DNA from 4 places in the Nocardia terpenica genome. Region 4 is predicted to be linked to each of the others. Evidence: riboswitches for the same ligand, from Rfam matches in the RefSeq annotation. Region 4 holds a riboswitch; each other region holds the start of a gene.
The links. Region 4 has a riboswitch for S-adenosylmethionine ahead of HPY32_RS00020 (bifunctional o-acetylhomoserine/o-acetylserine sulfhydrylase). Riboswitches for the same ligand answer to the same signal wherever they lie in the genome.
Positions count from the first base shown of each region.

Region 1 (5,334 bases), on a different contig from region 4:
GCGCCTCGGCCTGGCGACCGGCGTGATAGAGCGCCGTCATGAGCAGTTCGCGGGTCTGTTCGCGCAGCGGATGCTCGGCGGCCAGCGGTTGCAGCTCGGCGATCACCGCGGCGCAGCGGCCCAGCCGCAGATCGACCTCGGTTCGCCGCTCCAGCACGGCCAGCCGGCGCTCCAGCAGTTGGGCCCGCAACCGTTCGGCATGCGGTCCTGGCAACCCGGCCAGCGGCGTGCCCTCCCATAGCCGCAGCGCCGCCGCCAGCAGCTCCGCGGCGGCGTCGGATTCGGCGGTCTCGGCCTCGGCCACATACCGATCGACCAGTTCGACGTCGATCACGCCGGGCGGCACCCGCAGCGCGTAGCCACCGGCGAACCCGACCAGCACGCTCGGCGCCGCACCGGCGACCCGGTCCGGTTCCAGCGCGCGGCGCAGGTGCAGGATGTGATTGCGCAGCGCGCCGACCGCGGTGGGCGTGGCGCGCTTACCCCACACGTCATCGATGAGGTCCGGGACCGTCGCCGAATGCCCCCGCCGCAGCAGCAGCGCCGCGAGCACGGCCCGGCGCTGTTTGGGCCCGAGGTCGAGTGGCCGCTCGCCGTGCCAAGCACGTACCTCACCCAGCACGGCGAAACGGAGCATCCTCGATTACCTGCCCTTGAACTCCGGCGGTCGTTTCTCGAACACCGCCTGGACGGCCTCGGTGAGATCCTCCGACGGCAGAAAGGCGGCATTCCACGCGGAAACGTAGCGCAATCCGTCGGCGATGCGGCCCACTCGCGGCTGTTCGAGCACATCCTTGACGCCCTGAACCACCAGCGGCGGATTGGCGGCGATCTCGCGGGCCAGCTCGGCGGCCGCGGTCAGCACCGCCTGCCGATCCGGATACACGTCGTTGACCAGGCCGATCCGCTCGGCGCGCGCGGCGTCGATGTCCTTGCCGGTGTAGGCGAGTTCGCGCAGATGCCCCTCGCCGATGATCCCGGGCAGCCGGTGCAGCGACCCGATGTCGGCGACGATGGCCACCTTGGCCTCGCGCAGGCTGAACTGCGCGTCGGCGCTGGCCAACCGGATGTCGACGGCCGCGATCAGGTCCAGGCCGCCGCCGACGCACCAGCCCGACACCGCGGCGATCACCGGCTTGCGGCAGTCGGCGACCGCGGTCACCGCGGCCTGCATGCGCCGCAGCTCGACGAGAAAATCGGTGCGCGGGGCGGCGAGCGCCTTGTCGCCCAGCAGCGGCCCGAACAGCGGGCTCATCGCGGGCAGATCCAGTCCGTAGGAGAAGTGCGCGCCGGAGCCGGTCAGCACCACGGCCCGCACCTGCGGATCGGCATCGAGCTCGCCGAAGATCAGCGGCAGCTCGCGCCAGAAGTCCGGGCCCATGGCATTGCCCTTGCCCGGGCCGGTCAGCGTCACGGTGGCGACGTGGCCGGCACGCTCGACGGTGAAAGCCTTCCATTCGGTCATCCGACCAGCGTAGCGACCGGTTTCGGACGCTCCGCGCGGCGTGTAAAAGGTACGCTAAATATGCTGCGCCGCAGTGGTTTTGCCCGGCATTCGCAACGGATCATGGACATGTCAGCCATCGATGCCGGAGGCCGCCATGTTGATGATGCACCAGGGTATCGGCCTGGAACGATTCAATGCGCTCCCCCGCAGCCGAGCCGTGCACGCGCTCTACGAATGCTGCTGCTGTGTCACCTGGGCGGAGCGGATCGCCGATCACCGCCCGTACGCCGACACCGAGGCGCTGCTCGCCGCCGCCGACGCCGAACTGCGCGCGCTGTCCGGCCGCGACCTCGACCGGGTCTTCGATTCGCTTGCCCACGAATCGGTTTCGGAGCGGTCCGCGCCGGAGCTGGCGCGGGTCACGCACCGGCGCATCGACCGGATGCTCGGCCCGGCCGAGGGCTACCCCGAGTATTGATCCGCCGCCGATCTTCCGGCGGGCGTCGGTGATCGCCTCTACCCTGGGTGCCATGCGCAGGTCGTTGCCTCCCGTCGCAGCCCGGGTGTCGGACACGCTCATCGCGCGCGGCCACCACGGGGTGATCGTCACCCGGTCCGAGCCCACCCACACCGCCGAGCAGGCCGCGCAGGCCCTCGGCGTCGAAGTGGGCGCGATCACCAAGTCGCTGGTCTTCCTGCTCGACGACGATCCGGTGCTGCTGCTGGTCTCCGGCGCCCACCAGGTGGATCTGGCGCGGACCGGAGAACGCTTGGAGGGCACGCTCACTCGCGCCCCGGCCGAGCTGGTGCGCGAGGTCACCGGGCAGCCGCTGGGCGGCGTGGCCCCCGTCGGGCATCCCACCAACCTGCCGATGTTCGTGGACAACGCGCTGTCCGGGCACCGCGAATTATGGGCCGCCGGCGGGCATCCCAACACGGTGTTCCGCACCTCGTTCCCGGAGCTGGTCCGCATCACGGCGGGCCTGGCCATCGACGTGGACTGACCTGCATGTTCACCGTGGACCGAGGCACGGCCCGGAATATCGGCCGCGCGCGCGACGTAGGTTAGGGCTGTGGACAGTTCACCCGACACCGGTCTGCAGGTACCCGACGATCTGAGCGGGATCACCGCGGCCCAGTACCGCGGGGCCATGCGGCACTACCCGGCCGGTGTCACCATCGTGACCCTGAATTCCGAGGCCCGGCCGGTGGGTTTCACCGCGACCTCGTTCGCCTCGCTGTCGGCGGAGCCGCCGCTGATCTCGTTCAATATCGCGCACACCTCCTCCAGCATCGATGCCATGCTGCAGGCCCGGTCGGTGGTGGTGCACTTCCTCGGCGAGCATCAGCAGCATCTGGCCCAGCGGTTCGCCCGCGCCGCCGACGAGCGCTTCGCCGACCGGTCGCTGTGGACCCCGCTGGACACCGGCGAGCCGGTGCTGCACGGCACCCCGATCTGGGTCCGGGCCACCGTGCACCAGCTCATCCCGATCGGCGACCACACCCTGGTGGTGGGCCTGGTCACCCGGGTGCACGACAACACCGGCGACGAGCCGATCGCGGCGCCGCTGCTGTACTACAACGGCAGCTATCACCGGCCCACCGGGCTGGAGTGAACCCGCCGCTAACGCAGCAGTGAACCCACGGCTATGGGGCACAGCATGTTTCGAACGGGGGGGGGTTGACAACCGCTCCCGGCATCTGACAATCTCGGCTCAGGTCATGAGTGCCAGCGTCAAGCCCCGGCTTGCTGGCCGGCAACCCTCCTCCGCGGTGGGGTGCTCCGGGTGACGACCGGGCCGTCGTCCACAAGGGCACGGCAAGCGCGGACTCCGAAACCGCACCTTGCACCGGAGTCCCTGAGCCGAAGGGATTGCGTGATGCCCGCCGTTCTCGACCAGACCTGTACCGCCCTCGCCCGCGTCTCCGGATGCGATCTGCGAGTTCCGTTGGTACAGGGGGGAACCCGCACCTACGCCAATTTCGACTACGCCGCCAGCGCCCCCGCCCTGGCCCAGGTCACCGACCGGGTGACCGAACTGCTCCCGCTCTACGCCAGCGTCCACCGCGGCGCCGGATACGCCTCCCGCGTCTCCACCGAGTGCTACGAAGCCGCCCGCGGCTCGGTGACGCGCCTGCTCAACGCCGCCGACGACCAGGTCGTGGTGTTCACCCGCAACACCACCGATTCGCTGAATCTGCTGGCGGGCTGCGTGCCCGGCGACACCGTGGTCCTCGACATCGAACATCACGCCAACCTGCTGCCCTGGACCCGGCACGGCCGCCGGGTGGTGCCCGCCGCCGACACCGTGGAGGAGACCATCCGCCGCCTCGTCGCCGAGCTGTGCGCCAAACCCGCTGCGCTGCTGGCGATCACCGGGGCCTCCAACGTCACCGGCGAGGTGCTGCCGCTGCAGCGGCTGGCCGCCGTCGCGCACCAGTGCGGGGCCCGCATCCTGGTCGACGCCGCGCAGTTGGCCCCGCACCGGCGAATCGACCTGCAGGCCACCGGAATCGACTATCTGGCGTTCTCCGGGCACAAGCTGTACGCGCCGTTCGGAGCCGGGGTACTGGTGGGCCGCCGCGACTGGCTCGACGCCGCGGCCCCGTACCTGGCGGGCGGCGGCGCGGTCACCGAGGTCACCACCACCGGCGCGCAGTGGGCGCCCGCCCCGCAGCGCCACGAGGCCGGTTCCCCGAACGTGCTCGGTGTCGCCGCCCTCGCCGCGGCCTGCGACACCCTGGCCGCCCTCGACCCGCAGGCCGTCGCCGACCACGAGCGCACCCTCGCCGACCGCCTGCGCTCCGGCCTGAAAACCGTTGCGGGCGTGCGTTTCCTGCAGATCTGGCCGGACAGCCCCGACAGCGTCGGCATCGTCGCCTTCACCGTGGATGGCTTCGAGCCCGGCCGCGTCGCCGCCTACCTCTCCGCCGAGCACGCCATCGGCGTCCGCGACGGCCGCTTCTGCGCCCACCCCCTCCTCGCCAAACTCGGCATCCCCGCCGCCCTCCGCGCCAGCATCGGCCTGGGCACCACTCCCACCGACATAGACCGCCTCATCGCCGCCCTCACAACCCTCACCACCCAGGGCCCCACCTGGAACTACACCACCACCAACGGCCAGTGGAACCCCACCCCCGAAACCCGCCCCGGCCTCACCACCACCCCCACCCCCGGCGCAGCCCCCTGCACCTTCTAACCCCAAGCCCATCACCCACCCCTCACGGCATCAAATACCGCGCCGCCAGCTCCTCCACCAACGGATCGTCCTCCCCCACCGCATCGAGCGCGTCCAGATCGGCCTCCACCGACACCTGCCGCGTGTCGTCCTGCTCGGGGTCGGGGATGCCGTCCTCCAGGAGCTGGCGGAGCAGCTTCTCGCGCACGCGTGCCTTCAGTGAATCGGCCATGTCGTCAGCATGCCCAGTGCGGCAGTGGAATTCGCCGCACCACGCCGGGCGGGATCACACCGGCGCGAGCCACGTGCCCCAGGGCGTATTGCGCAGCACGGTGAATGCGGTCAGCACCGCGACGATTATCCACAGGGACCCCCAGCTCATGGCGAACGGGAACGGATTCGGCGGCAGGCCGCGCCACCGGCGCAGCGCCCAGCGGCCCCAGACCACCGCGAAGCCCACCAGCAGCGGCAGCACCAGCACATTGCTGTGCACGGCGTCGAGAAGCCGCCCGTCGGTGAGGTTGTGCACGGCCCGCAATCCGCCGCACCCCGGGCACCACAGTCCGGTCAGCGCATAGAACGGGCAGATCCCGTACGACCCCTGCACATGCGGATCCCGCACATGCAGCAGCGCGATCGAGCCCGCCGCGGCACCGCCGACGAGCAGCGGGACTGCGAGGGTGCGCCAACCGCTGCGGGTCGGCCCGG
Region 1 is NZ_JABMCZ010000002.1:793,683-799,016, forward strand. Features, by position in the region: gene HPY32_RS15085 (AfsR/SARP family transcriptional regulator) at 1-637, opposite strand, end outside; gene HPY32_RS15090 (crotonase/enoyl-CoA hydratase family protein) at 644-1,465, opposite strand; gene HPY32_RS15095 (2-oxo-4-hydroxy-4-carboxy-5-ureidoimidazoline decarboxylase) at 1,605-1,925, shown strand; gene HPY32_RS15100 (YbaK/EbsC family protein) at 1,978-2,451, shown strand; gene HPY32_RS15105 (flavin reductase family protein) at 2,599-3,063, shown strand; SAM riboswitch class IV at 3,166-3,279, shown strand; gene HPY32_RS15110 (aminotransferase class V-fold PLP-dependent enzyme) at 3,328-4,647, shown strand; gene HPY32_RS15115 (hypothetical protein) at 4,670-4,858, opposite strand; gene HPY32_RS15120 (DUF2752 domain-containing protein) at 4,913-5,334, opposite strand, start outside.
Region 1: it holds a riboswitch for S-adenosylmethionine, as region 4 does, so the genes downstream of both, HPY32_RS15110 (aminotransferase class V-fold PLP-dependent enzyme) here and HPY32_RS00020 (bifunctional o-acetylhomoserine/o-acetylserine sulfhydrylase) in region 4, are expected to answer to the same signal.

Region 2 (5,334 bases), on a different contig from region 4:
GCCCGGTGGTCAGATAGATGCGCCGGTAGCCGCGACGCCCGATCTCGGCCTCCAACTGCTCCAGGACGAACCGGCCCAGCCCGCGCCGCCGGTGCTCGCGCGCGGTCCAGATCCGTTTCAGCTCCGCGGTTTCGGCGTCGAGTCGGCGAAAGGCGCCGCCCGCCACCGGTTCTCCCGCCTCGACCACCACCAGCAGCGCGCCGTCGGGCGGGGCGAATTCGGCGGCCGGATAGCCCAGCAGTTCCCGGTGCTGTTCCCCGGCCGATCCGCCGTAGCGGGAGCTGTACTCGATGGCCAACTCGGCCAGCAGCGGTGCGGCGAGCGGGTCGTCCTGCGCGACCTGATGTACGGTGCGCGCCGGCGCGAATCCGCGCGGTCGTCCAGTCATTGGAATCCTTTTCCACCGGGAGCGCGACGAATCGACCCCCCGGTCGGCTCAGAGAACGTGGGAGAGGAAGGCCCGGGTGCGCGGGTGCGACGGATCGTCGAGCACCTGTGCGGGCGGACCCTGTTCGACGATGCGGCCCTCGTCCATGAGCACCACCGTGTCGGCCACCTCGCGGGCGAATCCGATCTCGTGCGTGACGATGACCAGCGTGGCTCCCTCGCGGGCGAGCGCGCGGATCACGTCCAGCACCTCGCCCACCAGCTCCGGATCCAGTGCCGAGGTGGGCTCGTCGAACAGCACCACCCCGGGCCGCAGCGCCAACGCCCGCGCGATCGCCACCCGCTGCTGCTGCCCGCCGGACAATCGGCGCGGATACTGATTCGCCTTGTCGGCCAGGCCGACTCGCTCCAGCAGCCGCACCGCCTCGGCCTCGACCTCCGCGCGCGGGCGGCCCTGCGCCGACACCGGCGCCAGCGCAACATTTTCCAGTACCGTCAGGTGCGGGAACAGATGAAAGTTCTGGAATACGAACCCGATTCGGGATCGCTGCCGCAGGATCTCGCGCTCGCTCAGCTCGTGCAGCTTCGCGCCGCGGCGGCGATAGCCGACGAGTTCGCCACCCACCCGCACCGTTCCGGCGTCGACCTTCTCCAGGTGATTGATGGTCCGCAGCAGGGTGGACTTGCCCGATCCGGACGGGCCCAGGATCACCGTCACCTCGCCCGGCCGCACCGCCAGGTCGATGCCGCGCAACACCTCGTGCGATCCGAAATGCTTACGCACCCCGCGTAATTCGACCGCATACTCACTCATCCGCGCTCCCCCGTGATCTCGGCGATCTTGCCCCGCACCCGCTGCAGCGGCGTCGGCGGCAGCTCCCGGGAGCCGCCCTTGGCGAAGTGCCGTTCGATGTAGTACTGGGCGACGGTCAGCACCGAGGTCAGCACGATGTACCAGACCGTCGCCACCATCAGCAGCGGCACCACCCGGCCGTTGCGGCCGAAGATCACCTGCACCTGGTAGAACAGCTCGGCGATGGCCATCACCGACACGATGGAGGTGCCCTTGAACAGGCTGATCACCTCGTTGGCGGCATTGGGCAGGATGCCCCGCATCGCCTGCGGCGCCACGATGGTGAAGAACTGCCGCCGCCACGGCAGCCCCAGCGACTTGGCCGCCTCCAGCTGCCCCGGATCCACCGAGATGATCCCGGCCCGGATGATCTCGGCCGAATACGCCGCCTGATGCAGCGCCAGACCGATGACCGCGGCGGTGAACCCGCTGATCACCCCGTTCACGTCGAAGGTGAGAAAGGCGGGGCCGAACGGGATTCCGAGCGACAGCCGCTTGTACAGGTAGGCGATATTGAACCAGAACAGCAGCTGCACGATCAGCGGAATCGACCGGAAGGCCCACACGTAGGCCCACGAGATCACTTGCAGCACCGGAATTTTCGACAATCGCGCGACGGCGAGCCAGATGCCGAGCAGGAACCCGAACAGCGTGCCCCAGAAGGTCAGCTCCACCGTGATCTTCAGTGCCGACAGCACCGAGGCGGCGGTGAAGTAGCGGGCGAACGTCGGCCAGTCCCAGCCCGGATTGGTGACCAGTCCGTGGACGAACTGGCCCACCAGCACCAGCGCGATCGCCGCGGCGAGCCAGCGCCAGGGGTGCCAGGTTCGGGCGACGGGCAGCGCATCGTCGTCGGCCGCCGACGCCGCGGGGGTATCGGCGGGCTCGACTGCGGCCAGAGTACTCATGGAATTGCGATCCTCCATCGGTCCTGGCGGTAGCACCCGCTCCGGTGGCCGGGGGTTGCTGCGGTCTCGGGGAGCCAGGTCTCTCAACCGCTCTGGATGGGTGTTATCGACGGTAAGGCAGGCTCGACCCGGTGTCTGCACTCACGATCATCGTGAATTCAATTGTTGGCAGCGGGTTTTCCCGCACGGGGAAGCGGGAACGCCGTCCCTGTGTACAACAGTGTTCGCAATACCCTAGTGTGAACAGCGCCGTTTCCCCATGCGGGCCGAGGAGAGCGACATGAAGGATCTGAGCGGCCGGACCTGCCTGATCACCGGTGCGGCCAGCGGCATCGGCCGGGCCACCGCCCGGGCCGCGGCGCGCGCCGGTGCGCGGCTGGTGCTCACCGATATCGCGGCCGACGGGCTGGCCGAGACCGTGACGCTGATTCGCGACGCGGGCGGCGAGGTGCTCGACGCCCCCGCGCTCGACATCACCGACTACGACGCGGTCACCGCGTGGGCGGGCCGGATCCACGCCGAACACGGCAGCGTCGACGTGGTCATGAATATCGCGGGCATCTCCGCCTGGGGCACGGTGGAGAATCTCGAGCATCGGCACTGGCGGTCGATGATCGAGGTCAATCTGATGGGCCCGATCCACATCATCGAGAACTTCGTGCCGCCCATGGTGCGCGCCGGGCGCGGCGGCCACCTGGTCAACGTCTCCTCGGCGGCCGGGCTGCTGGCGCTGCCGTGGCATGCCGCCTACAGCGCCAGCAAGTTCGGCCTGCGCGGGGTCTCGGAGGTGCTGCGCTTCGACCTGGAGCGGCACGGCATCGGGGTGAGCCTGGTGGTGCCGGGCGCGGTGCGCACGCCGCTGATGCGGACCGTGGAGATCGTCGGCATCGATCGCGACGACCCCCGCGCGCAGCGGCTGGCGCGGCGGTTCGAGGGCCACGCGGTGCCGCCGGAGCGGGTCGCCGAGCGCATCCTGGACGGCATCGCGCACAACCGATTTCTGGTGTACACCTCCGCCGACATCCGGCTGGCCTACTGGCTGTCCCGCAAGTTCGCCTGGCCGTACGAGACCGCCATGCGGCTGGCGAACCGGGAATTCGGCAGGCTGCTCACCGGTCCGCGGCGGAGTTCGGTGCCGCGCTGAGGTTTTCGCCCGCGCGGCGCGCCCGTGCGGCATGGCGGTGGATTTTTCGCGGAATTCGTGGCTCAATCCGAGGGGGCCTCTCCTCGGAGGTCCCGTGCCGCCGCGCCGATCTGGGGGCCGCCGCTGATGAGCAGGGAACTGTACCGCTGGGTGCCGACGGGCGAGTCGGACATGGTCGAGTTGCGGGATCTGAGGTCGGGACGGGCCGTGCAGATCGTGCGGCCCGACGACGCCGACCTCCCCGGTGACCTGCTGCTGGAGATCGAGTCGCTGGTGTTCCGCTGGTCGAACCGCACCACCCACGCCGAGGCCGAGGCCGATCTGGCGGTGCGCTGGGAGGCAGTCGACAGCCTGCGCGCGATGAGCTGGTTGTGCGCGCTGTGGGCGGTGGTGTGCGAGACCCGGTTGGGGAAATCGGCCGACGACATCATTCGCGATCTGGACTATCGCGGCGGCTGGCGCACGCTGCGAACCGCGGAGGACGCGCAGCTGTGGGAGGGCCTGACCCAGCGCGTGCGGCTGGGCGCGCTGGCCGCGCTGACCGAGGACCCGCGCGCGGCGCAGGCGTACTACGAGGCGTGCGTCGAATCCACGGACGTGGGTTCCGCACTGCTCCGGCACACCCTCATCCACCTCGACGCGCTCGGCCAGGACATGCGGCGCCACGATATCGACCCGCGCGGGCTGGCGACGGCCGTCGTCACGCACACCATGCCGAACGCGGGACGCCGCCGCCGATTATGCTTCCGGCCCTCACACGTGGCGTGACGGCGCTCGTCACAGCTGCGCGGTGCCCAGCACGGCGGGCAGCCAGCTCGGATTCACCCACGACCAGGGCCCCGGCTCGACCTCGTCCCCGGGGACGACGCTGTGCCTCTCGACCCAGGTGCGTGCCCAGCCCGTGAGCCGGGACAGGGGGTTATCGACCGGCATGCAGCACCTCCTCGACATGCAATCGGCGGAATCGGCTGTCGTGGAACACCAGTGGGTCGATATCGGCCCGGGTGGCCAGCCGATGGATGCGTAGCAGCACCACGTGGTGATCCCCGGCGGGAACCTGGGTCTGCACCGTGCCCTCGATCCACGCGGACGCCCCGTCGACGAAGACCGCGTGCCCCGCGCCGCGATGCAGGCGCAGGCCGCTGAACCGATCGCCGTTGCGTGAGCTCAGCGAGCGGGCCGCGGCCTGCTGGTCGATGCCGAGCAGGCTCAGTCCCAGATGGCTGGCGCGCGCCAGGCGCGGCCAGGTCGAGGAACTGTTCTGCACGCAGAACGACACCAGCGGCGGATCCAGCGAGACGGGCACGAAGGTGCTCACCGCCAAACCGTGTGGCGTGCCGCCGATGTCGGCGCACACCGCGACCACTCCGCTGGGGAAGCAGGCGAAGGCGCGCCGCAGCCCGTCCCCGTCGGCGGGAATCTCGGTGAGCTCAGCCATGATTCACCACCCCCGGGGATAGCGCCCGCACCACCGGACCCCAGCGATCGGCGTAGCGATCGATGACGCCGTCCTCGGCGAAGGTCCGATCCGACAGGTACAGCCCGGGAGCGGGAGTGGTGGCGCCCAGTTCCACCAGAACCGGCTTCAGCAGCAGGTCCGGGGCCAGCGCGTGGGCGGGGCCCGCGCCGAGCATCACCGGCACCGCGACCACGCCCGCCAGCCCGGTGCCGCCCTCGAACTGCTCCAGAAACAGCTTCAGCAGTCCCGTATAGGTGGCCTTGAAGGTCGGGCTGGCGAACACCACCAGCTCCGAATCGGCCACGGCCCGCACCGCTTTCGCTACGTCCGGGTCGCCCCAGGCGAGCAGCGCGGCACCGAGGTCGACCAGATCGATCGCCGTCGGCTCGACCTCCGGTCGCAGCCCGCGCGCGACCAGCGTGGCCGCCGCGAGCGTGCGCGAGGCGGGCTTGGGATTGCCCACCACCACCGTCACCGTCATCGTCGTATCCCCTACTCTCTCGACAATCAGATGACCCCGTGCAACGGCGGCGCGGCACCGTGCAGAATCGCGCGGCCCAGATGCTGGTATTTCCATCGCACC
Region 2 is NZ_JABMCZ010000002.1:952,963-958,296, forward strand. Features, by position in the region: gene HPY32_RS15820 (GNAT family N-acetyltransferase) at 1-388, opposite strand, end outside; gene HPY32_RS15825 (amino acid ABC transporter ATP-binding protein) at 437-1,201, opposite strand; gene HPY32_RS15830 (amino acid ABC transporter permease) at 1,198-2,148, opposite strand; SAM riboswitch class I at 2,160-2,251, opposite strand; gene HPY32_RS15835 (SDR family oxidoreductase) at 2,429-3,292, shown strand; gene HPY32_RS15840 (hypothetical protein) at 3,419-4,060, shown strand; gene HPY32_RS15845 (hypothetical protein) at 4,070-4,225, opposite strand; gene HPY32_RS15850 (flavin reductase family protein) at 4,212-4,730, opposite strand; gene HPY32_RS15855 (NADPH-dependent FMN reductase) at 4,723-5,232, opposite strand; gene HPY32_RS15865 (acyl-CoA dehydrogenase family protein) at 5,259-5,334, opposite strand, start outside.
Region 2: it holds a riboswitch for S-adenosylmethionine, as region 4 does, so the genes downstream of both, HPY32_RS15830 (amino acid ABC transporter permease) here and HPY32_RS00020 (bifunctional o-acetylhomoserine/o-acetylserine sulfhydrylase) in region 4, are expected to answer to the same signal.

Region 3 (5,334 bases), on a different contig from region 4:
TGTCGAGCCCGTGTTCCTCGACGAGAACCCCGAGCTCCACCAGCTCCCGGGGCCCGAACTGTTCCGCCGACGCCTTGTACCCGAGCTTGAGTTGAGTCACTGCGCCACTCCTGTTCGCTGTCACTTGCGTACGCGGGGCATCCATATCCCCCGTCGACCGTGTGCAGCGCCGCCCGGCCGCCGAGCATTCCGCGGCGCGCATCGCGATCGCCTTCGACCTTAGTCAGGGGGCGGTGATCCCGGCCAAAAGCGTGCCGGGATGACGAGAGCAAGCAGGCCGGGATGACGAGAGAAGCAGGCCGGGATGACGAGAGAAGCGGACCGGGAAGACGAGAGAAGCAGACCGGGAAGACGAGAGAAGCGGACCGGGAAGACGAGAGAAGCAGACCGGGAAGACGAGAGAAGCAAGCCGGGAAGACGGGAGCACGTGGGCCGGGAAGGCGGGAGGAGGTAGGCCGGGGCGATGAGGAATACGACAAGTCGGGTGCGTATCGGGAGTTCAATAGCTCAGAATTGACTGGTGACTGCCGACGATGAGCCGATCCTGTCCTACCTGACCGATATGGATGGGGTGCTGGTCCATGAGGATCATCTGGTGCCCGGTGCCGACAAGTTCCTGGCGGAACTGCAGGCCAACGGGGTTCCGTTCCTGGTGCTGACCAACAACTCCATCCGCACTCCCCGCGATCTGCAGGCCCGGCTGCGGCACACCGGACTCGACATTCCCCAGGAGTCGATCTGGACCTCGGCCCTGGCGACCGCCACCTTCCTGAACGAGCAGAAGCCCGGCGGCACCGCCTATGTGGTGGGCGAATCGGGGCTCACCACGGCACTGCACGAGATCGGGTACGTCCTCACCGACAGCGATCCGGACTACGTGGTGCTGGGCGAGACCCGCACGTATTCGTTCGAGGCGATCACCACCGCCATCCGGCTGGTCGACCGCGGCGCGAGCTTCATCGCGACGAACCCGGACCCGACCGGCCCGTCGCGCGAAGGTCTGCTACCCGCAACGGGTTCGGTGGCGGCGCTGATCACCCGCGCTACCGGGCGCGAGCCGTACTACATCGGCAAGCCGAACCCGCTGATGATGCGGTCGGCGCTGCGGCGGATCGGGGCCCACTCGCAGTCGTCGGTGATGATCGGCGACCGAATGGACACCGATGTCATCGCGGGCCTGGAGGCGGGCATGCGAACCGTGCTGGTCACCTCCGGCATCTCCGACCGCGCCTCGATCCAGAAGTTTCCCTACAAGCCGACGCTGGTGATCGACTCGGTCGCGGACCTGGTGGGGCGCACCGGAAATCCGTTCGCGGACTAGTCCTCAGCTCAGGGCTTGGTCCAGGTCGCCGAGTAGGTCTTCGACATCCTCGAGGCCCACCGACACTCGCACGACGCCGTCGGTGATCCCCACGGCCGCACGGCCTTCCGGGCCCATGGCGCGGTGTGTGGTGGTGGCAGGGTGGGTGACGAGGGATTTCGCATCGCCCAGGTTGTTGGAGATGTCGATGATGCGCAGGCGGTTGAGGACCTCGAAGGCGCGCTTCTTGGCCTCGTCGGGCCGGGCCACCAGTTCGAAGGTGACGACCGTGCCGCCGCCGGACATCTGCTCCAGCGCCAGCGCGTGCTGCGGATGCGACGGCAGGAACGGGTATTTCGTCCACGACACCGCCGGATGCCGCTCCAGGAATTCGGCGATGCGCAAGGCGGACTGCACCGACTGGCGCACCCGCAGCGGCATCGTCTCCAGGCCCTTCAGCAGCGTCCAGGCATTGAACGGGCTCAGCGCCGGGCCGGTGTGCCGCATGAGGTGCTTCACCGGGCCGTCGATGTAGTCCTGCGCGCCCAGGATGGCGCCGCCGAGCACCCGGCCCTGGCCGTCGATGTGCTTGGTGCCCGAATACACCACCACGTCGGCGCCGAGCTCCAGGCTGCGCTGCAGCAGCGGGGTCGCGAAGACGTTGTCCAGCACCACCGTCGCGCCCGCCGCGTGGGCCAGCTCCGACACCCGGCGCACATCCACCAGCGTCTGCATCGGGTTGGACGGGGTCTCGAAGAACACCGCCTGCGTCGGCCGCGACAGCGCCCGCTCCCACTGGTCGAGATCCTCGCCGTCGACGAAGACCGTCTCCACGCCCCAGCGCGGCAGGATCTCGTTACACACCACGAAACAGGAACCGAACAGGCTGCGCGCGGCCACCAGCCGATCGCCGCGGCCGAGCAGCGCCGCGAGCGCGGTGAACACGGCCGACATGCCGCTGGCGGTGGCGAAGCACGCCTGCGCGCCCTCCAGCAGCCGCATCCGCTCCTCGAACATGGCCACCGTCGGATTGCCGTAGCGCGAATACACGAAGTGCGGCACATCGCCGGTGAACGCCGCCTCGGCCGCCTCGGCGCTCTCGTAGACGAAACCGGAGGACAGATACAGCGCCTCGGCGGTCTCCTCGAAACCCGAACGCCGCAGTCCGCCACGGACTCCCAGCGTCGCCGGGCCCACGCCCTCGGGCAGCGGCCGGTCGAACGCGCCGCCGGCGATCACGACTGCCGCCAGGGCAGTCCCTCGGCGCGCCAGCCGGCGCCGCCGCGATGCCCGCTGGCGTCGAGCGGACCCTCGAAACCCTCGAGCACGTTGTAGGACGGGGCGTAGCCGGCCGCCGTCGCCGCCGTCGCCGCGCCGATCGACCGCTGCCCGGACCGGCAGAGGAAGATCACCGGCGCGGTGCTGTCCGAATCCCGTTCGGCCAGTACCTGTTTCAGCTGATCGGTGAAGTGCGCGTTGGGCGCTCCGGTCCCGTCCACCCACTCGATCAGGGCCGTCGGCCGATCGATCGAGGCGGTGTCGGGCACCCCGACGAACCGCCACTCGGCCTCGGTGCGCACGTCGATCAGCACCGCATCGGGATTGTCGCGCAACAGCTCCCACGCCTGTCGTGGGGTGATGTCACCCGCGTAGCTCATTCGATGAACCCTCCTCGCGAATCCGCACTTGCCGCACTCGGGAGATTCCGGTGCGTGGCCAGGTCGTCACCCGGAGCACCCCACCGCGGAGGAGGGTTGCCGACCAGCGAGCCGGGGCTTGACGCTGGTACTCATGACCTTCACTGAGAGTGCCTGGCCCGCGCTCCGGTGTCAATTGCACACCAGCCACGTCTTCCCGTCCGCCCGAGTCAGATTCCAGGTGGCCGTCGTCTTGCGGCCGTCGACCTCGCTGGTCACGGTCGCCTTGGCGCGGTCGCCGTCGATCGCCGGATCGGTGAGCCCGGTGATGTCGACCTTCTTCCCGGCCGCGCCGGGACCCAGCGGCGACTTCGCGGGATCGAATCCGGCGCAGGCCGCGGCGGCGCGCCGGGCAGGATCGGATTCGGCCTGCGCGGCGGCGAAGTTCTTGACGGCGGCCGCGATTCGGTCCGCCTGTGTGACATTGTTCTCAGCCGGTCGCAGCAGCGCCATGGCAATCACCGCGATGACGACCAGCACCGCGATCACGGCCGCGATGAGGAACGGCAGCGCGGACCGGGTCGCCTCGCGCTGGTCGATCGGGGTGGCCTGGGTGGAGCCGTCGGCGGCATCGCTCATGCACCGATCATCCCCGGTGGGCCACGGTGGCTCAGCTCACACCCATATTTCCCGGACCGTACCGGGAATAGTGATCACACCCCACGCCGATAGAATCACCAGAACCCCCGGCCGCGGCCGGGTGGCTCCGCGTCCCCGCGCAGCAACGAAGCGGCATCGATTGGGACGGCGAACACGCCGGGTGACATCCGGCCCGCGCGTCAACTTAGCCTAAGCTAAGAAGGACGGGCCACAATACCGACGACAGAGCTTTCGACCAGAGGGTGCGCATAAGAATGACCGAACAGAGTGCAGCGACCCGACCACTTCGCATCGCGATCGTGGGCGCCGGACCGGCCGGAATCTACGCCGCCGACGCGCTGATGAAGTCCGATGCCGAGGTGAGCATCGACCTGTACGAGCGGATGCCCGCCCCGTTCGGCCTGATCCGCTACGGCGTCGCGCCCGATCATCCGCGCATCAAGGGCATCATCACCGCGCTGCACAAGGTTCTGGACAAGCCGCAGGTACGCCTGCTCGGCAATATCGACTACGGCACCGACATCACCCTGGCCGATATGCGGCGCTTCTACGACGCGGTGATCTTCTCCACCGGCGCCAACGCCGACCGCGCGCTGCCGGTCCCGGGCATCGATCTGGACGGCTCCTACGGCGCGGCGGACTTCGTGTCCTGGTACGACGGCCATCCGGACGTGCCGCGCGACTGGCCGCTGGAGGCGGAGAAGGTCGCGGTGCTCGGCGTCGGCAATGTGGCCCTGGACGTGGCCCGCGTGCTCGCCAAGACCGGCGACGAGCTGCTGCCCACCGAGATCCCGCCGAACGTGTACGAGGGGCTGAAGGCCAACAAGGCGCTCGAGGTGCACGTGTTCGGCCGCCGCGGCCCGGCGCAGGCCAAGTTCACCCCGCTGGAACTGCGCGAGCTGGATCATTCGCCGAACATCGAGGTCATCGTCGCCCCCGAGGACATCGACTACGACGAGGGCTCCGAAGCCGCACGGCGGCATTCCAAGCAGGTCGATATGGTCTGCAATACGTTGGAGCAGTGGGCGATTCGCGACGTGGGCGACCGTCCGCACCGACTGTTTCTACACTTCTTCGAGTCCCCGCACGAGATCGTCGGCGAGGACGGCAAGGTGGTCGGGCTGCGCACCGAGCGCACCCAGCTCGACGGCACCGGAAACGTCAAGGGCACCGGCGTGTTCAACGACTGGGACGTGCAGTCGGTGTACCGGGCCGTGGGCTACCTGTCGCAGAACATCCCGCAGCTGCCGTTCGACGAGCAGGCCGGGACCGTGCCCAACGAGGCCGGGCGCGTGCTGATCGACGAGGACGCCGACGGCGCGGCCCGCTACCTGCCCGCGACCTATGTGACCGGCTGGATCAAGCGCGGCCCGGTGGGCCTGATCGGCCACACCAAGGGCGACGCCAACGAGACCATCGCCTGCCTGATCGACGACGCCCCCGCCTTCACCCCGGCCGAGCAGCCGGATCCGGAAGCGGTCACCGCGTGGCTGGAGGGCAAGGGCATCCCGTTCACCACCTGGGCGGGCTGGTACCGCCTCGACGCGCACGAGCGCTCGCTCGGCGAGCCGCAGGGCCGCGAGCGGGTCAAGGTCGTCGAGCGCGAGGACATGCTGCGCGCGAGCGAACCGCACAAGGTCTGACTTCGCTCCCTGTGTCACCGTTCTGAGGCATGCTGATCACGTGTTCGATGCCCATGTCCACATCATCGATCCGCGGTTCCCGCTGATCGAGAAC
Region 3 is NZ_JABMCZ010000003.1:52,299-57,632, reverse strand. Features, by position in the region: gene fgd (glucose-6-phosphate dehydrogenase (coenzyme-F420)) at 1-145, opposite strand, end outside; gene HPY32_RS21420 (HAD-IIA family hydrolase) at 563-1,321, shown strand; gene HPY32_RS21415 (O-succinylhomoserine sulfhydrylase) at 1,325-2,539, opposite strand; gene HPY32_RS21410 (rhodanese-like domain-containing protein) at 2,536-2,958, opposite strand; SAM riboswitch class IV at 2,978-3,097, opposite strand; gene HPY32_RS21405 (Rv0361 family membrane protein) at 3,130-3,576, opposite strand; gene HPY32_RS21400 (FAD-dependent oxidoreductase) at 3,852-5,240, shown strand; gene HPY32_RS21395 (amidohydrolase family protein) at 5,281-5,334, shown strand, end outside.
Region 3: it holds a riboswitch for S-adenosylmethionine, as region 4 does, so the genes downstream of both, HPY32_RS21410 (rhodanese-like domain-containing protein) here and HPY32_RS00020 (bifunctional o-acetylhomoserine/o-acetylserine sulfhydrylase) in region 4, are expected to answer to the same signal.

Region 4 (5,334 bases):
CGATCATGCCGAGGCCGAACAGCATCAGCACCACCGGCACCAATCCGATCGACATGTGCGACACATCGGTGAGGGTGGTCGCGATGAAGGTGTACACCGCGAACATGCCGCCGAAGCCGACCGCGCCCACCAGCAACGTGAGCAGAACCTGCGGGCGGCGCAGCGCACCGAGCTCGGTCCGCGGATCGGTGACTCGCACGCCGGTGAGTTCCGGCACGAAGCGGCCGATGGCCAGCACGGTCGCCAGGCCGATGACGGCGACCACGATATAGGCATCCCGCCAGCCGAGATGCTGGCCCAGCCAGGTGGCCGCGGGAACGCCGACAACATTGGCGGCGCTCAAGCCCAGCATAACTGCGGCAACCGCTTTGGCCCGCTGCCCCACCGGGGCGAGTGTCGCGGCGGCCAGCGAGGCGACGCCGAAGTAGGCGCCGTGCGGCAGGCCCGAGACGAAGCGGGCGAGCATCAGGGTATCGAAGCTGGGCGCGATCACCGAGGCCACATTGCCCAGGGTGAACGCGATCATGAGCGCCATGAGCAGGCGCTTGCGCGGCATGCGCGCACACAGCGCGGCGAGCAGCGGGGCGCCGACGACCACGCCAAGGGCATAGGCCGAAACGGCATGCCCGGCAGTGGGTTCGGAGACGTGGAGGGCGCGCGCAATATCCGGCAGCAAACCCATGGTGACGAATTCTGTGGTGCCGATGCCGAAACCGCCCAGCGCCAACGCCAGCATTGCCGGGATGTGCCAGTTGGTTCGCGCGGGCGCGTCGGGGTGGCCGTGCGGGAGCACGGCGGAGGGCGCGGTGTCTGGGTAGGCCACTTCGGGCACATTCGGTGAGGCCACGATTAAAGCGCAACACGGCAGGTAGGGACCTCGATACCCCCACCAAACGTGATCTCACTCACCGGTCGGATGCCCGCCTGCGGACCACTCCCGCACATACCCGAACACTGTTGGCGGAGAACTACTTTCACCCGGAATCGAGTTGCTGCACGAGCGCCGGAAAATCGGCCGCTGTCGCGGAGATCACGGGCGCTTCGCGCACCGTCCGCCATTCCGGCGCGCGCCTCTCCGTCATCCGGCGCGCTTCTCCGTCATTCCGGCGCGCTTTTTGCCGGAATCGACCGGCCGATGAATCCTACTGATCCGTAAAACAATTCGGGCACCCGCGACCACCTCGAGCGGTGGGGGCGGGTGCCCGGACGTCTCTCACGTCGTTCCGACCTTTGCACACCCGGAACGATGTGGGGTGCCGCGCTAGCGCAGCTCGCGCGCCAGGTTGGCGTCGAGAGCACCGAGGAATTCCTCGGTGGTCAGATAACCCTGATCGCCGCCGACCAGCAGCGCCAGGTCCTTGGTCATCTGGCCGTTCTCGACGGTCTTGATGACGACGTCCTCGAGGGTCTGCGCGAAGCCGATGACCTCGGGGGTGTTGTCCAGCTTGCCGCGATGAGCGATGCCGCGGGTCCACGCGAAGATCGAGGCGATCGGGTTGGTGGAGGTCGGCTTGCCCGCCTGGTGCTGGCGGAAGTGACGGGTCACGGTGCCGTGCGCGGCCTCGGCCTCGCAGGTCCGGCCGTCCGGGGTGAGCAGCACCGAGGTCATCAGGCCCAGCGAGCCGAAGCCCTGCGCCACGGTGTCGGACTGCACGTCGCCGTCGTAGTTCTTACAGGCCCACACATAGCCGCCCTCCCACTTCAGGGCGGAGGCGACCATGTCGTCGATGAGGCGGTGCTCGTAGGTGAGGCCCGCGGCGTCGAACTGGTCCTTGAACTCGGTCTCGTAGATCTCCTGGAACGTGTCCTTGAACATGCCGTCGTAGGCCTTCAGGATCGTGTTCTTGGTGGAGAGGTAGACCGGGTAGTTCTGCTGCAGGCCGTAGTTCATCGACGCCCGCGCGAAGTCCTCGATGGACTTCTTGAAGTTGTACATGCCCATGACGACGCCGCCGTCCTCGGGAACCTTCACGACCTCGTGGACGATCGGCTCGCTGCCGTCCTCGGGGGTGAAGGTGAGGGTGACGGTGCCCGCCTGGTGCACCTTGAAATCGGTGGCGCGGTACTGGTCACCGAAGGCGTGACGGCCGATGATGATCGGCTTGGTCCAGCCCGGCACCAGGCGCGGCACGTTGGAGATGATGATCGGGGCGCGGAAGATGGTGCCGCCGAGGATGTTGCGGATGGTGCCGTTGGGCGACCGCCACATCTTCTTGAGGCCGAACTCCTCGACACGCGCCTCGTCGGGGGTGATGGTGGCGCATTTGACGCCCACGCCGTGCTTCTTGATGGCGTTGGCGGCGTCGACGGTCACCTGGTCGTCGGTCTTGTCCCGGTATTCGATACCCAGGTCGTAGTACTCGAGGTCGATGTCGAGGTACGGGTGGATCAGCTTGTCCTTGATGAACTGCCAGATGATCCGAGTCATCTCGTCGCCGTCGAGTTCGACGACGGTCCCTTCAACCTTGATCTTGGACATGGATCTTCGTGTCCTCCTAGGAAGGTGCTCCCATTGCACAACCAGGCGAACACGCTTGTGAGCGGACCCCAGCTGTTCAACAGACAACGTATACGCCCCGCATTGTCCGCGAGACTCGAGGTGCTAAACAAGACAAGCGTACTGGTTCGCCTCTCCCCGCTTCCAGGCACCGTCCTGTTCAGGGGTGGCCGAACCGATTGCGCGGGGGCCGATAGCAGCCCGCCCGGACCGCCCGAGCCCCTGACCTCCGCCTCCGCATATGACCGCGATCGGGGTGTGAGCAACCAGACAGCCACGACCAGGTGCTCGACATAGTCGACGGGCTCACGCAGACCTTGATCGCCGACCCACCGAAGGGCATTCGGCAACGCATCGGCTGCCCAGCTGTCCGCCCGCAAGCCGGACCGATTGCGCAGGGGCCGACGGCGGACCGACCGAGCTGCGGTCGGCAACGCACTCGCCACCTAGTAGGGAGCGCGATACCGCTGGGTACCAGGGCAGGGGTGGGATATCGCTTGGCGACCCTAGTGGAACCCGATGTCGTTTGGGCCAGCTGAGCGGGAGTGCAATGCGGATCGGGGTGGGAGGTTGCACCGGGCTTCCGGGCGGCTGCGGCTAATTCCTGTGTGGCCGTGCGGTTTTCGGCGTTCGGGTGGGTGGGGTGGGGGGCTGGCTCGGGAACCGCTCGCTCTGTGCGTGGGGCATCCGTTACCATGTTCGTCAGGTCATGAGTGCCAGCGCTAAGCCCCGGCTTGCTGGCCGGCAACCCTCCTGTTGCGGTGGGGTGCTCCGGGTGATGACCGGGCTCTCGAAAGCCGAGGGCAAGCGCGACTTTCAGGAGGTCATCCACATGTGTTGTTGCTGTTCATCTTTCGAACCCCGATAACATCCCCACGCCGAGTCTCGGCGACGCTCCCGGAGTACCCCCATGACTGACTCGACCGCGTCCACACCCGCCCTCGATCCGGCGGAGTGGAGCTTCGACACCAAGCAGATCCACGCGGGCCAGACCCCCGACGGCAGCACCAGCGCCCGGGCGCTGCCGATCTATCAGACCACCTCCTATGCCTTCCGCGACACCGATCACGCCGCGGCACTGTTCGGCCTCGCCGAGCCGGGCAATATCTACACGCGCATCATGAACCCCACCCAGGACGTGGTGGAGCAGCGCATCGCCGCGCTGGAGGGCGGCGTCGCGGCGCTGCTGCTGGCGTCCGGGCAGGCCGCGGAGACGCTGGCCATCCTCAATCTGGCGGCAGCGGGCGATCACATCGTGTCCAGCCCGCACCTGTACGGCGGCACCTACAACCTGTTCCACTACACGCTGCCCAAGCTGGGCATCGAGGTCGGCTTCGTCGACGATCCCGACGATCTGGAGCAGTGGAAGGCCGCGATCCGGCCCAACACCAAGGCGCTCTACGGCGAGACCATCGCCAACCCGAGCAGCTCCATCCTCGACATTCCGGGCATCGCCGAGGTCGGGCATTCGGCCGGGCTGCCGCTGATCGTCGACAACACCGCGGCCACGCCATATCTCATCCAGCCGCTGCGCCACGGCGCGGACATCGTGGTGCACTCGGCCACCAAGTACCTCGGCGGGCACGGGTCGGCCATCGCCGGGGTGATCGTGGACGGCGGCACCTTCGACTGGACCGTGCGGGATGCGAGCGGACAGTCGCGGTATCCGGGCTTCACCGTGCCGGATCCGAGCTACCACGGCGTGGTGTTCGCCGAGCTCGGTGCACCTGCCTATGCGCTCAAGGCGCGGGTGCAGCTGCTGCGCGATCTGGGCGCGGCGGTCTCGCCGTTCAACGCGTGGCTGATCAGCCAGGGGCTGGAGACGCTGAGCCTGCGGGTCGAGCGGCACGTGTCCAATGCACAGCAGGTCGCCGAGTTCCTCAGCGAGCAGCCGGGCGTCGAGACCGTCTACTACGCCGGTCTGCCGACCTCGCCGTGGTACGAGCGCGGCAAGCGGCTGGCGCCCCGGGGCGTGAGCGCGATCGTGTCGTTCGAGCTGGCAGGCGGCGTGGACGCGGGCAAGAAGTTCGTGGACGCGTTAGTGCTCCACAGCCATGTGGCTAACATCGGGGATGTGCGTTCCCTCGTCATCCACCCGGCCTCGACCACGCATTCGCAGCTGACCCCCGAGGAGCAGCTGGCCTCCGGCGTGACTCCCGGCCTGGTCCGCCTGGCCGTCGGCATCGAGGGCATCGACGACCTCCTGGCCGATCTGCGCGCCGGACTGGCGGCGGCGGCACGTTGACAGTGAGTATCGAATCGAGCACCTCCCGTTCGGCGGCGGCCACGCTGCTGCCGCCGCCGAACGGGCGGCTCGACACCATCGGCATCGGCGACCTCCGGCTCGAGAACGGCGCGGTGCTGCCCGACGTCTCGCTGGCCATGCAGCGCTGGGGCGAGCTGTCGCCCGAGCTGGACAACATCGTGCTGGTCGAGCACGCACTGACCGGCGATTCGCACGTGGTCGGCGCGCCCGACGAACTGCACCCGCTGCCGGGCTGGTGGGACGGCATCGTGGGGCCGGGCGCCCCGCTCGACACCGACGAGTGGTGCGTGATCGCCACCAACGTGCTGGGCGGCTGCAAGGGCAGCACCGGCCCGGCGTCCCTCGCACCGGACGGAAAGCCTTGGGGCGCACGGTTTCCCGAGATCTCCATCCGCGACCAGGTGAACGCCGAGGTGCGGCTGTTCGACCTGCTGGGCATCGACCGGCTGGCCGCCGTGGTGGGCGGCTCGATGGGTGGCATGCGCGTGCTGGAATGGATCGTCGGCCATCCGGACCGGATGGACGCCGCGCTGGTACTGGCCGTCGGCGCGCGGGCCACCGCCGATCAGAT
Region 4 is NZ_JABMCZ010000001.1:1,328-6,661, reverse strand. Features, by position in the region: gene HPY32_RS00030 (MFS transporter) at 1-736, opposite strand, end outside; gene HPY32_RS00025 (NADP-dependent isocitrate dehydrogenase) at 1,262-2,479, opposite strand; SAM riboswitch class IV at 3,203-3,313, shown strand; gene HPY32_RS00020 (bifunctional o-acetylhomoserine/o-acetylserine sulfhydrylase) at 3,408-4,742, shown strand; gene metX (homoserine O-acetyltransferase MetX) at 4,739-5,334, shown strand, end outside.